DNA from 2 places in the Streptomyces europaeiscabiei genome. Region 2 is predicted to be linked to the other one. Evidence: predicted binding sites of a transcription regulator. Region 2 holds the regulator's gene; the other holds the start of a gene.
What was found. The regulator HrcA, encoded in region 2, represses chaperone genes, less so after heat shock. The targets are predictions, from matches to a motif close to TTNGCACTCNGNNNNNCNGAGTGCNAA.
Positions count from the first base shown of each region.

Region 1: a site for HrcA is predicted at 4,059-4,085, ahead of groL (chaperonin GroEL). Genes of this name have one in related genera too.

Region 1 covers NZ_CP107841.1:4,754,541-4,761,414, reverse strand. The annotation lists gene OG858_RS20690 (glucosyl-3-phosphoglycerate synthase) at 207-1,151, opposite strand; SAM riboswitch class I at 1,283-1,463, shown strand; gene thrC (threonine synthase) at 1,481-2,773, shown strand; gene OG858_RS20680 (MoaD/ThiS family protein) at 2,867-3,142, shown strand; gene OG858_RS20675 (cold-shock protein) at 3,603-3,809, shown strand; gene groL (chaperonin GroEL) at 4,248-5,870, shown strand; gene OG858_RS20665 (NADH:flavin oxidoreductase) at 6,126-6,874, shown strand, end outside.
Region 2 covers NZ_CP107841.1:3,533,222-3,540,095, reverse strand. The annotation lists gene OG858_RS15315 (ATP-binding SpoIIE family protein phosphatase) at 1-175, shown strand, start outside; gene hemW (radical SAM family heme chaperone HemW) at 311-1,543, shown strand; gene OG858_RS15305 (hypothetical protein) at 1,702-2,229, shown strand; gene OG858_RS15300 (DUF3097 domain-containing protein) at 2,269-3,084, opposite strand; gene OG858_RS15295 (MBL fold metallo-hydrolase) at 3,214-3,951, opposite strand; gene hrcA (heat-inducible transcriptional repressor HrcA) at 4,289-5,305, shown strand; gene dnaJ (molecular chaperone DnaJ) at 5,306-6,439, shown strand; gene OG858_RS15280 (nitronate monooxygenase) at 6,587-6,874, shown strand, end outside.

The DNA of each region.
Region 1 (6,874 bases), 1.2 Mb from region 2:
GGGTGCGGGTCCGGTGGGGCTTCTCGCGCAGTTCCCCGCGCCCCTCAAGACCAGGCCCTGCGGGCCTGAAAGACGACGGCCCTGCGGGCCGGAAAGCACGGGGCGCAGCCCCTGCTTTCCGGGGGCGCGGGGAACTGCGCGACCAGCCCCCACTCACCCGCACCCGCCCACGAACCGCACCCCACGAACCGCACCCCCCCACCCCCTCACGCCGCCTTCCGCTCCACGTACTCCGCGATCTCCACCATCGGCGGCCTCTCCTCCAGATCCACCGAATGCGTCCGCGGCTCGAACCCGTTCCGCCCCCGTTCGAACTGCGTCAGGACGGGCCGGATCAGGTGGCCCCGGGCCAGCCGGAGCTGCGCGGTCCGGTAGATCGCCGCGGACATGCGGCCCAGCGCCTGACCGTCCTGGTGACGGTGTTTGCGGACGCCCACGTCGACCTGGGACAGGGCGTCGAGGCCGACCAGATGCAGTGCGTCGACCAGCATGCCCAGCTCCACGCCGTAGCCGACGGGGAACGGGAGCTGTTCCAGCAGGGAGCGGCGGGCCGCGTACTCGCCGCCGAGCGGCTGGACGAAGCCGGCCAGCTGGGGCCAGTGCATGTTGAGGAGGGGGCGGGCCATGAGTTCCGTCACACGGCCGCCCTGGCCGGCGGCGGAACCCAGGGGGCGGTCGTACATCGCCTTGACGAGGTCGACACCGGGGTCGGTGAGCAGGGGGCCGACGATCCCGGAGACGAAGTCGGACGAGAACTCCTTGAGGTCCGCGTCGATGAAGCAGACGATGTCGCCCGTCGTGACGAGCAGGGAGCGCCACAGGACCTCGCCCTTGCCGGGCACGGCCGGGATGCGGGGCAGGATGTCGTCGCGGTGGACGACTCTCGCCCCGGCTGCCGCCGCGACCTCGGACGTCCGGTCGGTCGAGCCGGAGTCGACGACCACGATCTCGTCGACGAGCGGGACCTGCCGCATGAGGTCATGACGGATGATCGCGACGATGTCGCCGACCGTCTCCTCCTCGTTCAGCGCGGGCAGGACGACGCTGACCGACTGGCCGCTCGCTCGTTTCGCGGCCATGATCCTGTGGAGCGGGCGGTCGGTCATGGACCAGGAGCGGGTGCTCAGCCAACGCTCGACTTCCTTCAGCACGGTGCGCGGCTCCTCTGCGTTCATCTCGCGGTTCGGACGGCTCTCTCAACTGTCCTGGCCTTCGGTTACAGTCTTGGACAACGCTGGTGACCATCGCATGTCGGTGCTCGTCCGCGTATACAACCAAATACCGCTCATCCAGAGGGGCAGAGGGATACGGCCCGATGAAGCCCCGGCAACCCTCCAGCCGGTCTCGTACCGATCGACGGCGCAGCGCGATGGCGCGCCACCGTTGATCGTTCCGCGAGGCTCCCGGCTCGGGAAGGTGCCAAATCCGTCTCACGGCGAAGTGCGTCGTGAGGAAGATGAGGAGAAAGGGCCTCGCCTCCATGGCTGCGCAGACTGTTGCAAGCACCACCGACTCCACCTCCACAGTAGACCTCGGCCCCGCCGCCGCCCTGAGCTGTCGCGAATGCGGTCACCGCGTATCCCTCGGGCCGGTCTTCGCGTGCGAGGAGTGTTTCGGGCCGCTGGAGATCGCGTACGACTACTCCGCCTACGAAACCGAAGAGCTGCGCAAGCGGATCGAGTCCGGCCCCGCGAACATCTGGCGGTACGCGCCCCTGCTGCCCGTCCCGGCCGACGTGGCCACCAAGCCGAACATCAACCCCGGCTGGACCCAGCTCGTCAAGGCGGACAACCTCGCGGCCGCGCTCGGCGTCGACACCGGCAAGCTCTTCATCAAGGACGACTCCGGCAACCCGACGCACTCCTTCAAGGACCGCGTCGTCGCCCAGGCACTGGAGGCGGCCCGCGCCTTCGGCTTCACCACCCTCTCCTGCTCCTCCACGGGCAACCTGGCCGGTGCCGTCGGCGCCGCCGCCGCCCGCGCCGGCCTGCGGTCCTGCGTGTTCATCCCGCACGACCTGGAGCAGGGCAAGGTCGTCATGGCCGCCATCTACGGTGGCGAGCTCGTCGGCATCGAGGGCAACTACGACGACGTGAACCGTTTCTGCTCCGAGCTGATCGGCGACCCGGCCGGCGAGGGCTGGGGCTTCGTCAACGTCAACCTGCGGCCGTACTACGCGGAGGGCTCCAAGACCCTGGCGTACGAGATCTGCGAGCAGCTCGGCTGGCGGCTTCCCGACCAGCTGGTCGTGCCGATCGCCTCCGGGTCGCAGCTCACGAAGATCGACAAGGGGCTCCAGGAGCTGATCAGGCTCGGGCTCGTCGAGGACAAGCCGTACAAGATCTTCGGTGCGCAGGCGGAGGGGTGCTCGCCGGTGTCGGTGGCCTTCAAGGCCGGGCACGACGTGGTGCGGCCCCAGAAGCCGAACACCATCGCGAAGTCGCTGGCGATCGGCAACCCGGCGGACGGGCCGTATGTGCTCGACATCGCGCGGCGCACCGGTGGGGCCGTGGAGGACGTGACGGACGAGCAGGTCGTCGAGGCGATCAAGCTGCTGGCGCGGACGGAAGGGATCTTCGCGGAGACCGCCGGTGGGGTGACCGTCGGGGTGGCGAAGAAGCTGATCGAGGACGGGCTTCTCGACCCGACGCTGACCACGGTCGTTCTCAACACCGGTGACGGTCTGAAGACGCTGGACGCGGTGGCCGGGACCGGCCTCACCGCGACCATTCGGCCCAACCTTGATTCGTTCCGTGAGGCCGGTCTCGCGTAAGACTCGCCAGTCGTTCGTCTGCGGGCCGGTGGGGGCCGGCCGCGCAGTTCCCCGCGCCCCCAACCCCGCCGTCCCGACCGGAGGTCACACGTCATGAGCGTCAACGTTCGCATCCCCACCATCCTTCGTACCTACACCGGCGGCAAGGCCGAGGTGAGTGCCGAAGGCGCGACTCTCGCCGAGGTGATCGCCGACCTCGAGAAGAACCACAACGGGATCGCCGCCCGGGTTCTGGATGACCAGGGCAAGTTGCGGCGGTTCGTGAATGTGTACGTGAATGACGACGATGTCCGGTTCGAGCAGGGGCTGGAGACGGCCACGCCGGACGGTGCGGGCGTGTCGATCATTCCCGCCGTCGCCGGCGGCTGACCCCGGCCGTACCGGCCGGTAGTAACCGTCGGTAACTTTGATTACTGAGAGTTCATCGAATTGCCCCCTCTGCGAGAGAAGCGGAGGGGGCAATTCTCTATGGTTGAGCACGGTACAGTTGGGGAACCCGGTCCGATCGGCATAGTGATTCCATGCCGGGCGCATATTTGATTGAGCCGCACGCCCTATATGAAGTAGCCAAAGTGTGCAGGCCTTTTGCGTATTTCTTCCCTTTTGTGGGGCCCGACTTGCCCTGAATTCGGGTGAATTGTTCGTACATTCCCGACCGGTCGTGTCCAGAATTCTCGTCCGATTGACCTGTTGCAGAGGGCAGTTGGACAGATACATTCGGCCGCGGTCGACGCGTTCCGGCGCACACCCCCAACCGTTGGGGGGTGAGGTCTGACCCGGATCCGCGAAGTGTGGATCTGTGCAAGGGCCAGTAATAGGGGAGTTAGGCATGGCTCAGGGCACCGTCAAGTGGTTCAACGCGGAGAAGGGGTACGGCTTCATCGCGGTCGACGGTGGTGCGGATGTATTCGTCCACTACAGCGCGATTCAGATGGACGGTTACCGCACCCTGGAAGAGGGCCAGCGGGTCGAGTTCGAGATCTCGCAGGGTCAGAAGGGGCCGCAGGCGGACATGGTCCGGCTCGCGGCCGGCTGAAGTAACGCGCCGGGGTTAACGCAGCGACGTTCTTCGTTCTTCGTGGGAGGGCTCGCATCCCGTAAGGGGTGCGAGCCCTCTTGTGTGCGCGGTCACCGGTCGAGGCCGCCCACGGGTCCGGGGCGGGGGTGCGGGCGGGGGTCGCGCATGGGCGCGCGGGGGTGCGTTCACCTGCGGATCATCGAGAGCCGCTTGCGCCCGCCCGTCACCCGACCACCACCCCTCAACGAGCCCGCTTCGCGGGCGCACCTTGCACTCGGGCATGCCGAGTGCTAATCATTGGCGTTAGCACTCTGAAGGTGAGAGTGACAACGAGGATCGGGTCGGTGAGGCCCGCAGGCCATGTGGGGCAAGGAACCACGAGGCCGGCGAGCCGTCCGTCGCGGGCGCCAGCACGGTCCGGAGAAATCCACCCCCTGTCCGGGAGGACCACTTCACATGGCCAAGATCATCGCGTTCGACGAGGAGGCACGGCGCGGCCTCGAGCGCGGCATGAACCAGCTCGCGGACGCCGTCAAGGTGACGCTCGGCCCCAAGGGCCGCAACGTCGTCCTCGAGAAGAAGTGGGGCGCCCCCACGATCACCAACGATGGTGTCTCCATCGCCAAGGAGATCGAGCTCGAGGACCCGTACGAGAAGATCGGCGCCGAGCTGGTCAAGGAAGTCGCGAAGAAGACGGACGACGTAGCCGGTGACGGCACGACGACCGCGACCGTCCTGGCCCAGGCGCTGGTCCGCGAAGGCCTGCGCAACGTCGCCGCCGGTGCCAACCCGATGGCCCTGAAGCGCGGTATCGAGAAGGCCGTCGAGGCCGTCTCCGGTGCGCTGCTCGACCAGGCCAAGGAGGTCGAGACCAAGGAGCAGATCGCCTCCACGGCCTCCATCTCCGCCGCCGACACCCAGATCGGCGAGCTCATCGCCGAGGCGATGGACAAGGTCGGCAAGGAAGGCGTCATCACCGTCGAGGAGTCGCAGACCTTCGGGCTCGAGCTTGAGCTCACCGAGGGCATGCGCTTCGACAAGGGCTACATCTCGGCGTACTTCGCGACCGACATGGAGCGCATGGAGGCCGTGCTCGAGGACCCCTACATCCTCATCGCCAACTCCAAGGTCACCAACGTCAAGGACCTGCTCCCGCTCCTGGAGAAGGTCATGCAGTCGGGCAAGCCGCTGCTGATCATCGCCGAGGACGTCGAGGGCGAGGCCCTGTCGACCCTGGTCGTCAACAAGATCCGTGGCACCTTCAAGTCCGTCGCCGTCAAGGCCCCGGGCTTCGGCGACCGCCGCAAGGCGATGCTGAACGACATCGCCATCCTCACGGGCGGCGAGGTCATCTCCGAGGAGGTCGGTCTCAAGCTCGAGAACACCTCCATCGACCTCCTGGGCCGTGCCCGCAAGGTCGTCATCACCAAGGACGAGACGACCATCGTCGACGGGTCCGGCTCCTCCGAGCAGGTCCAGGGCCGGGTCAACCAGATCCGCGCCGAGATCGAGAACAGCGACTCGGACTACGACCGCGAGAAGCTCCAGGAGCGCCTGGCGAAGCTCGCGGGCGGCGTGGCCGTCATCAAGGCCGGTGCCGCGACCGAGGTCGAGCTCAAGGAGCGCAAGCACCGCATCGAGGACGCCGTTCGCAACGCGAAGGCGGCCGTCGAAGAGGGCATCGTCGCCGGTGGTGGCGTGGCCCTGCTCCAGGCCTCCTCGGTCTTCGAGAAGCTGGAGCTGACGGGTGACGAGGCGACCGGCGCCAACGCCGTACGTCTCGCGCTGGAGGCCCCGCTCAAGCAGATCGCCGTCAACGGTGGTCTCGAGGGTGGCGTCATCGTCGAGAAGGTGCGCAACCTGCCCGTCGGTCACGGCCTGAACGCCGCGACCGGTGAGTACGTCGACATGATCGCCGAAGGCATCATCGACCCGGCGAAGGTCACGCGCTCCGCTCTGCAGAACGCCGCCTCCATCGCCGCGCTCTTCCTCACCACCGAGGCCGTCATCGCCGACAAGCCGGAGAAGGCTTCCGCGCCTGCCGGTGGCGGTATGCCCGGCGGTGACATGGACTTCTGATCGACCCTGGTCGATCACCGTCCTTCAGTACCGAGGGCGGCACTCCCTGGACGCAGGGAGTGCCGCCCTCGGGCGTGTCCGGGGTCACATCGGACGCGGGGGTGGCGGCGGAATTCCGTGCCGGGCGGGGCGGTTGGGAGGAGAGGTGCTAGATGCATGCGCATGTAGTGCATGTTCCACTAGTTCCACTCGTACCACTCGATGTCCACGCGACGTCGTGCCGACGTCCCTACGGCCTCTCCGAGGAGTCCCCACGTGACCACCGCCTCCACCTCCCGTGCCGCCGAAGTGCTGTCCCGACCCGTCACGATCAACGGTCTGACCGTTCCGAACCGGATCGCCATGGCCCCCATGACGCGGGTGTTCTCGCCCGGCGGTGTCCCCGGGGCGGACGTGGCCTCGTACTACGGGCGGCGGGCGGCCGCGGGAGTCGGCCTGATCGTGACCGAGGGCACCTACGTCGGTCACGAGACGGCCGGGGACCTGGACGGAGTGCCGCGGTTCGCCGGTGAGGAGCAGCTCGCCGGCTGGGCGAAGGTCGTGGAGGCGGTGCACGCCGGTGGCGGCACGATCGTCCCGCAGCTGTGGCACATCGGGACCGTCCGGCAGCAGGGCAAGCTCTTCCCGGACGCCCCCGTGTTCGGCCCCTCCGGCCTGCGGCCCGACGGCACCGAGGCCGACGGCGGCCGGGCCATGACCCAGGCCGACATCGACGAGGTCGTCGAGGCCTTCGCCAAGTCCGCCGCCGAGGCCGAGCGCATCGGCATGGACGGCGTGGAGATCCACGGTGCCCACGGCTACCTGATCGACCAGTTCCTCTGGGAGCGCACCAACCGCCGTACGGACGCCTACGGCGGTGACCTCGTCGCCCGTACGAAGTTCGCGGCGGAGGTCGTGGCGGCCGTACGGGACTCCGTGTCCGCCGACTTCCCGATCATCTTCCGCTACTCGCAGTGGAAGCAGGAGGCGTACGACGCGCGCCTCGCCGAGACGCCGGAGGAGCT
Region 2 (6,874 bases):
GCGGCGCAACGGCCCGCACATGTTCGACGACGGGGACGGTCTCGCCGCAGTGCTCTCCGACTGCGCCGGGCTCGACGCCCAGCTGATCGCCGAACGGATCCGACGACTCGTGCACGAGTTCGGGGAACGCCCGCCGGACGACGATCTGGCGCTGCTGGTGTTGCAGGCGGAGTGACGTAGCGGGGTGACGTAGCGGAATGACGAGAGCGGAGCACCGAACGCCGGTGTGACGGAAGGCGACAGCGGCGTGACGGAAGGTGACAGAAAGTGACGGATTTCGTGGGTCGGCCGGTGCTGGACAATGGAGGGCATGCCTTCCGCACTCCCCGACGGTGAGCCCGTCCCCGACGACGGGGCGCTGCCCGCGCACGCCCTGGCCGGCGCGGCCGAGCGTCCCCTCGGGTTCTATCTGCACGTCCCGTACTGCGCGACCCGCTGCGGCTACTGCGACTTCAACACCTACACCGCGACCGAGCTGCGCGGTACCGGCGGTGTCCTCGCCTCCCGCGACAACTACGCGGACACGGTCGTCGACGAGATCCGCCTCGCCCGCAAGGTCCTCGGCGACGACCCGCGCCCCGTCCGTACGGTCTTCGTCGGTGGCGGCACACCCACGCTGCTGGCCGCCGACGACCTGGTCCGGATGCTGGGGGCGATCCGGGAGGAGTTCGGCCTCGCGGACGACGCGGAGGTGACGACGGAGGCGAATCCGGAGTCGGTCGACCCCGCCTATCTGGAGACCCTCCGGGCGGGCGGCTTCAACCGCCTCTCCTTCGGTATGCAGAGCGCCCGGCAGCACGTCCTGAAGATCCTCGACCGCACGCACACGCCGGGGCGCCCGGAGGCGTGTGTCGCGGAGGCCCGCGCGGCGGGCTTCGACCATGTCAACCTCGACCTGATCTACGGCACGCCGGGGGAGTCCGACGACGACTGGCGGGCCTCCCTGGACGCCGCGCTCGGCGCCGGACCGGACCACGTCTCGGCGTACGCGCTGATCGTCGAGGAAGGCACGCAGCTCGCCCGGCGCATCCGTCGCGGTGAGGTCCCGATGACGGACGACGACGTCCACGCCGACCGCTACCTGATCGCCGAGGAGATGCTCTCGGCCGCCGGCTTCGCCTGGTACGAGGTCTCCAACTGGGCCACCTCCGCGGCCGGCCGCTGCCTGCACAACGAGCTGTACTGGCGCGGCGCCGACTGGTGGGGCGCGGGGCCGGGCGCCCACAGCCACGTCGGCGGCGTGCGCTGGTGGAACGTCAAGCACCCGGGCGCGTACGCGGGCGCGCTGGCGGCGGGTCGGTCCCCGGGGGCCGGGCGGGAGCTGCTGGCGGACGAGGACCGCCGCGTCGAACGGATCCTGCTGGAGCTGCGGCTCCGGGAGGGTTGCCCGCTGTCGCTGCTGCGGGAGGAAGGCCTGGCGGCGGCAGGGCGCGCTCTGTCCGACGGGCTGCTGGAGGCGGCGCCGTACGAGGAGGGGCGCGCGGTGCTCACGCTGCGGGGGCGGTTGCTTGCGGACGCGGTGGTGCGCGACCTGGTGGACTGAGACTGCTGGTGGACCGAGACGGCTACGGCTCTGGTGGGGGCGTAGTCCCTCGGATAGGGTCCCGCCCCATGATCTCTGGGGGAGCGCCGGCTGCGGACGCGACGATATTGCGGTTTGGTCTGCGGCGGTTTCTGTCGCTCCTGCCGTTCGGTCTCATCGTGCTCAATGCCGGTGGGTTCGGCGTGATGGCGGTGGTCCGTGGTCTGAGCCGCGACGGGATCCTCGGCACCGGTTGGGTTGGCGTGCTGTTGATGCTGGTCGCGGTGGGTTTCGCCATCCCGGTCGTCTCCACTTGGCGGACCCGCCGGTGGATGATGGCCTTCGACGCGACGGGATTCTGGTGGATCCGGGGCAAGGAGATCGCCCTGATCCGCTGGGACTCGCTCGCCGGGGTGGGTATCTACTACCACCGGACCTTCACCGTCGAACTGTGCCCCCGGGGCGAGATCGACCGCGACGACCCGCTGCTGTGGCAGTTCGTCCGTGACACGGAACCGCTCCGGCCCGGTCTGCCCCGGCTGCGCTACCGCATCCACCTCCCCCACTCCTTCAAGCCCTACGAGAAGGCCCTGAGCCAGTGGGCGCCCGAGCTGTGGTTCGGGCTGGTGGCGCAGCCGCTGCCGTACGCGGGGCAGCCCGACCGGGCGGGACACCGGGAGCGGTTGGCAAGGCGCGGAGAGGGCTGACCGCCGACGTCACGCACCGCCGAAGTCACCCCGCCGACGTCACGCACCCTCGCCGACCGTGACGAAGTCGATCAACTCCTCCACCCGGCCCAGCAGTTCGGGTTCCAGGTCCCGATAGGACCGCACCCGCGACAGAATCCGCCGCTGCCACACCTCACCCGTGTTTTCCGGCCACCCCAGCGCCCGGCACACCCCCGTCTTCCAGTCCTGGCCGCGCGGCACGCGGGGCCACGCCGTGATGCCCACCGACGACGGCTTCACGGCCTCCCAGACGTCGATGTACGGGTGGCCCACGACGAGCGAGTGGTCGCTGGTCACCGACTCGGCGATACGGGATTCCTTGCTGCCGGGGACCAGGTGGTCGACCAGGACCCCGAGACGGGCGTCCGGTCCGGGGGCGAACTCGGCGACGATCGCGGGCAGGTCGTCCACGCCCTCCAGGTACTCCACCACCACGCCCTCGATACGCAGGTCGTCGCCCCAGACCCGCTCGACGAGTTCGGCGTCGTGGCGGCCCTCGACGTAGATCCGGCCGGCGCGGGCCACGCGGGCGCGGGCGCCGGGTACGGCGACCGAGCCGGAGGCCGTGCGGGAGGGGCGGACGGGGGCCGCGGACGAGGGGCGTACCAGGGTCACCACCCGGCCCTCAAGGAGGAAGCCCCGGGGTTCCAGCGGGAACACACGGTGTTTGCCGAAGCGGTCCTCCAGCGTCACCGTGCCCGCCTCGCAGCCCACGACCGCGCCGCAGAAGCCGGTGGTGGGCTCCTCGACGACCAGACCGGGGTCGGCCGGGACCTCGGGGGCCGGCTTGGGCTTCTTCCAGGGAGGGGTCAGGTCGGGTGAGTACTGGCGCATTCGGATGACGATAGGAGAAGCCGCGCCCGGATGTCCCCCGCTCAGCGCGACACGCCGATGGCTGATGGCTGATTGCCGATGTCCGGTGACAGGCCATGGCCCGCGCCGACCGAGGTCCACCGCGACCGGCTAGGACACGCCGAAGCGCCCTGCCAGCGCGTCCCGTTGGGCCCGTACGAACGCCGCGTCCACCACCGCCCCGTGGCCGGGCACGTACAACGCGTCCTCGCCGCCCAGCTCCAGGAGCCGGTCCAGGGCGGCCGGCCAGCGGGAGGGGACCGCGTCGGGGCCCGCCTGGGGTTCGCCGGACTCCTCGACCAGGTCCCCGCAGAACACGACCCCGGGGCGGCCGTGCGCGGTCCCGGGGACCAGGACGGCCAGGTCGTGGCCCGTGTGCCCCGGGCCCACGTTCGCCAGGAGCACCCGGACGTCGCCGCCCAGGTCGAGCGTCCACTCGCCGGAGACGTGGTGGTGGGGGCGTACGAGGAGGTCGGCGGCCTCGGTGGCGTCCGCCGGGGGGAGGCCGTGGTGCACGGCGTCCGCGCGGAGGGCGTCGCACGCACCGGTCGGGACGCCGTCGACGCCCATCGCGCCGAAGACCTCCACCCCGGTGAACGCCGCCGCCCCGAAGACATGGTCGAAGTGGGGGTGGGTGAGCGCGAGATGTGTCACACGGGCGCCCCCGAGCAGTCGGCGCGCCTCGGTGCGCAACCGCGCGCCCTCCGGCAGGCTCGAACCCGCGTCGATCATGAGGGCCGAACCGTCCCCGACCACCAGTCCGACCGTGCAGTCCCAGCCGGGAAGGCGGCACCGTCCGACCCGGGGCGTCAATCCCTGCCATCCGCACTCTTCCCAAGTCACCGTCATGCGCCGACGCTAGCTGTAGCTCCCCGCGTGCCGGGTGAGGGAGGGCGCCGGGGGAGGCCGGCGGGAAGGCTTCGGACCGGCCGCGGGCAGGCCGAAGGGTGACGTGGCCACCGATGTGCCGCCGGCCGGCGGTCCGGGTGGCGTCGACGGTCGCCGAACTCGCCGGTAGGAAGTGGCCCGACATCGTCGGACAGGTCGGTACACGTCGGCACGACATGGCTGGACCGGCCTTGCCGGGGGCGTACCCCACCGCCGTACACTGGGCGGGGAGTGTTGGCACTCGCCCGGGGTGAGTGCCAAGGGAGAGCCACAGGAGAGCGAGCTGGAGGTGTGCGCGGTGCTCAGTGAACGCAGGCTCCAGGTGCTGCGCGCCATCGTCCAGGACTACGTGGGCACCGAGGAGCCGGTCGGTTCCAAGGCGCTCACGGAGCGGCACAACCTGGGCGTCTCCCCGGCGACCGTCCGCAACGACATGGCGGCGCTGGAGGACGAGGGCTTCATCGCCCAGCCCCACACCAGCGCGGGCCGCATCCCCACCGACAAGGGGTACCGGCTCTTCGTCGACAAGCTGGCCGGCGTCAAACCGATGACCCCGCCCGAGCGGCGCGCCATCCAGAACTTCCTGGACGGCGCCGTCGACCTCGACGACGTGGTGGCCAGAACCGTACGGCTGCTCGCGCAGCTCACCCGGCAGGTCGCCGTCGTGCAGTATCCGTCGCTCACACGGTCGACGGTGCGGCACGTGGAGTTGCTGTCGCTGGCCCCCGCCCGGCTGATGCTCGTGCTGATCACGGACACGGGACGGGTGGAGCAGCGGCTGGTCGACTGCCCGGCGCCGTTCGGAGAAACGTCACTCGCGGATCTGCGCGCCCGGCTCAACAGCAAGGTCGCGGGCCGCCGGTTCACCGACGTGCCGAGGCTGGTCGAGGACCTGCCCGAGGCGTTCGACGTCGAGGACCGGGGCACGGTCACGACGGTGCTCTCCACCCTGCTGGAAGCACTCGTCGAGGAGAGCGAGGAGCGGCTGATGATCGGCGGTACCGCCAATCTCACCCGCTTCGGACATGACTTCCCCCTCACCATCCGGCCCGTTCTGGAAGCCTTGGAGGAGCAGGTCGTCCTCCTCAAGTTGCTTGGCGAGGCCGGGGATTCGGGCATGACCGTACGCATCGGTCATGAGAACGCGTATGAGGGACTCAACTCCACGTCCGTCGTCTCCGTCGGTTACGGTTCGGGCGGCGAGGCGGTAGCGAAACTGGGCGTGGTCGGACCTACGCGCATGGATTATCCGGGAACGATGGGAGCGGTACGAGCGGTGGCACGGTACGTCGGACAGATCCTGGCGGAGTCCTGAGTGGCCACGGACTATTACGCCGTGCTCGGCGTGCGCCGCGACGCTTCCCAGGACGAGATCAAGAAGGCGTTCCGGAGGCTCGCGCGCGAGCTGCACCCGGACGTCAACCCCGATCCGAAGACCCAGGAGCGGTTCAAGGAGATCAACGCCGCCTACGAGGTGCTCTCGGACCCGCAGAAGAAGCAGGTCTACGACCTCGGCGGCGACCCGCTGTCCCAGGCGGGCGGCGGCGCGGGCGGCTTCGGCGCCGGTGGCTTCGGTAACTTCTCGGACATCATGGACGCCTTCTTCGGTACGGCGTCGCAGCGGGGTCCTCGGTCGCGTACGCGCCGGGGCCAGGACGCGATGATCCGGCTGGAGATCGACCTCGACGAGGCGGCCTTCGGCACGACGAAGGACATCCAGGTCGACACGGCCGTCGTGTGCACGACCTGCAGCGGCGAGGGCGCGGCCCCGGGGACCACCGCCCAGACCTGTGACATGTGTCGCGGTCGTGGTGAGGTCTCGCAGGTCACGCGGTCCTTCCTCGGTCAGGTCATGACCTCCCGGCCCTGCCCGCAGTGCCAGGGGTTCGGCACGATCGTCCCCAACCCGTGTCCCGAGTGCGCGGGCGACGGGCGGGTGCGGTCGCGGCGGACGCTCACCGTCAAGATCCCGGCCGGTGTCGACAACGGCACACGGATCCAGCTCGCCGGTGAGGGCGAGGTCGGGCCCGGTGGCGGTCCCGCCGGTGACCTCTACGTCGAGATCCACGAGCTGCCGCACTCGACGTTCCAGCGGCGCGGCGACGATCTGCACTGCACGGTGACGATCCCGATGACGGCGGCGTCCCTCGGCACGAAGGTGCCGCTGGAGACGCTGGACGGTCTCGAGGAGGTCGACATCCGGCCCGGGACGCAGTCCGGGCAGTCGATCCCGTTGCACGGGCGGGGCGTCACGCATCTGCGGGGCGGCGGCCGAGGCGATCTGATCGTCCACGTCGAGGTCCAGACGCCGACGAAGCTCGACCCGGAGCAGGAGGGGCTGCTGCGGCAGCTGGCGGTGCTTCGGGGTGAGGAGCGGCCCACGGGGCAGTTCCAGCCCGGGCAGCAGGGCCTGTTCTCGCGGCTGAAGGACGCGTTCAACGGGCGCTGACCGGTTGTCCGCCGGGGTGCGGGTGATGCGTGGCCGGTCGCCCACGTGGCGGAGCCGCACATGTCACAGCCCCGCGTCCCTTACGGGGCCGGGGCCCGCACCCTTCCCCGATTCGGCGAAGTCCGGTGGACATGGCAACATGCCGTCATGTCCTCCGCACTGACCGATCTCGTCCCGCTGCCGATCGTGCAGGCCCCGATGGCGGGCGGTGTGTCCGTGCCGCGGCTGGCCGCCGCCGTGTCCGAGGCGGGCGGGCTGGGGTTCCTCGCCGCCGGGTACAAGACGGCCGACGGGATGTACCAGGAGATCAAGGCGCTCAGGGCGCTCACCTCGCGCCCCTTCGGCGTGAACCTCTTCATGCCGCAGCCGGAGTATGCCGAGCCGGCCGCCGTCGAGGTGTACGCGGAGCAGCTGGCCGGTGAGGCCACCTGGTAC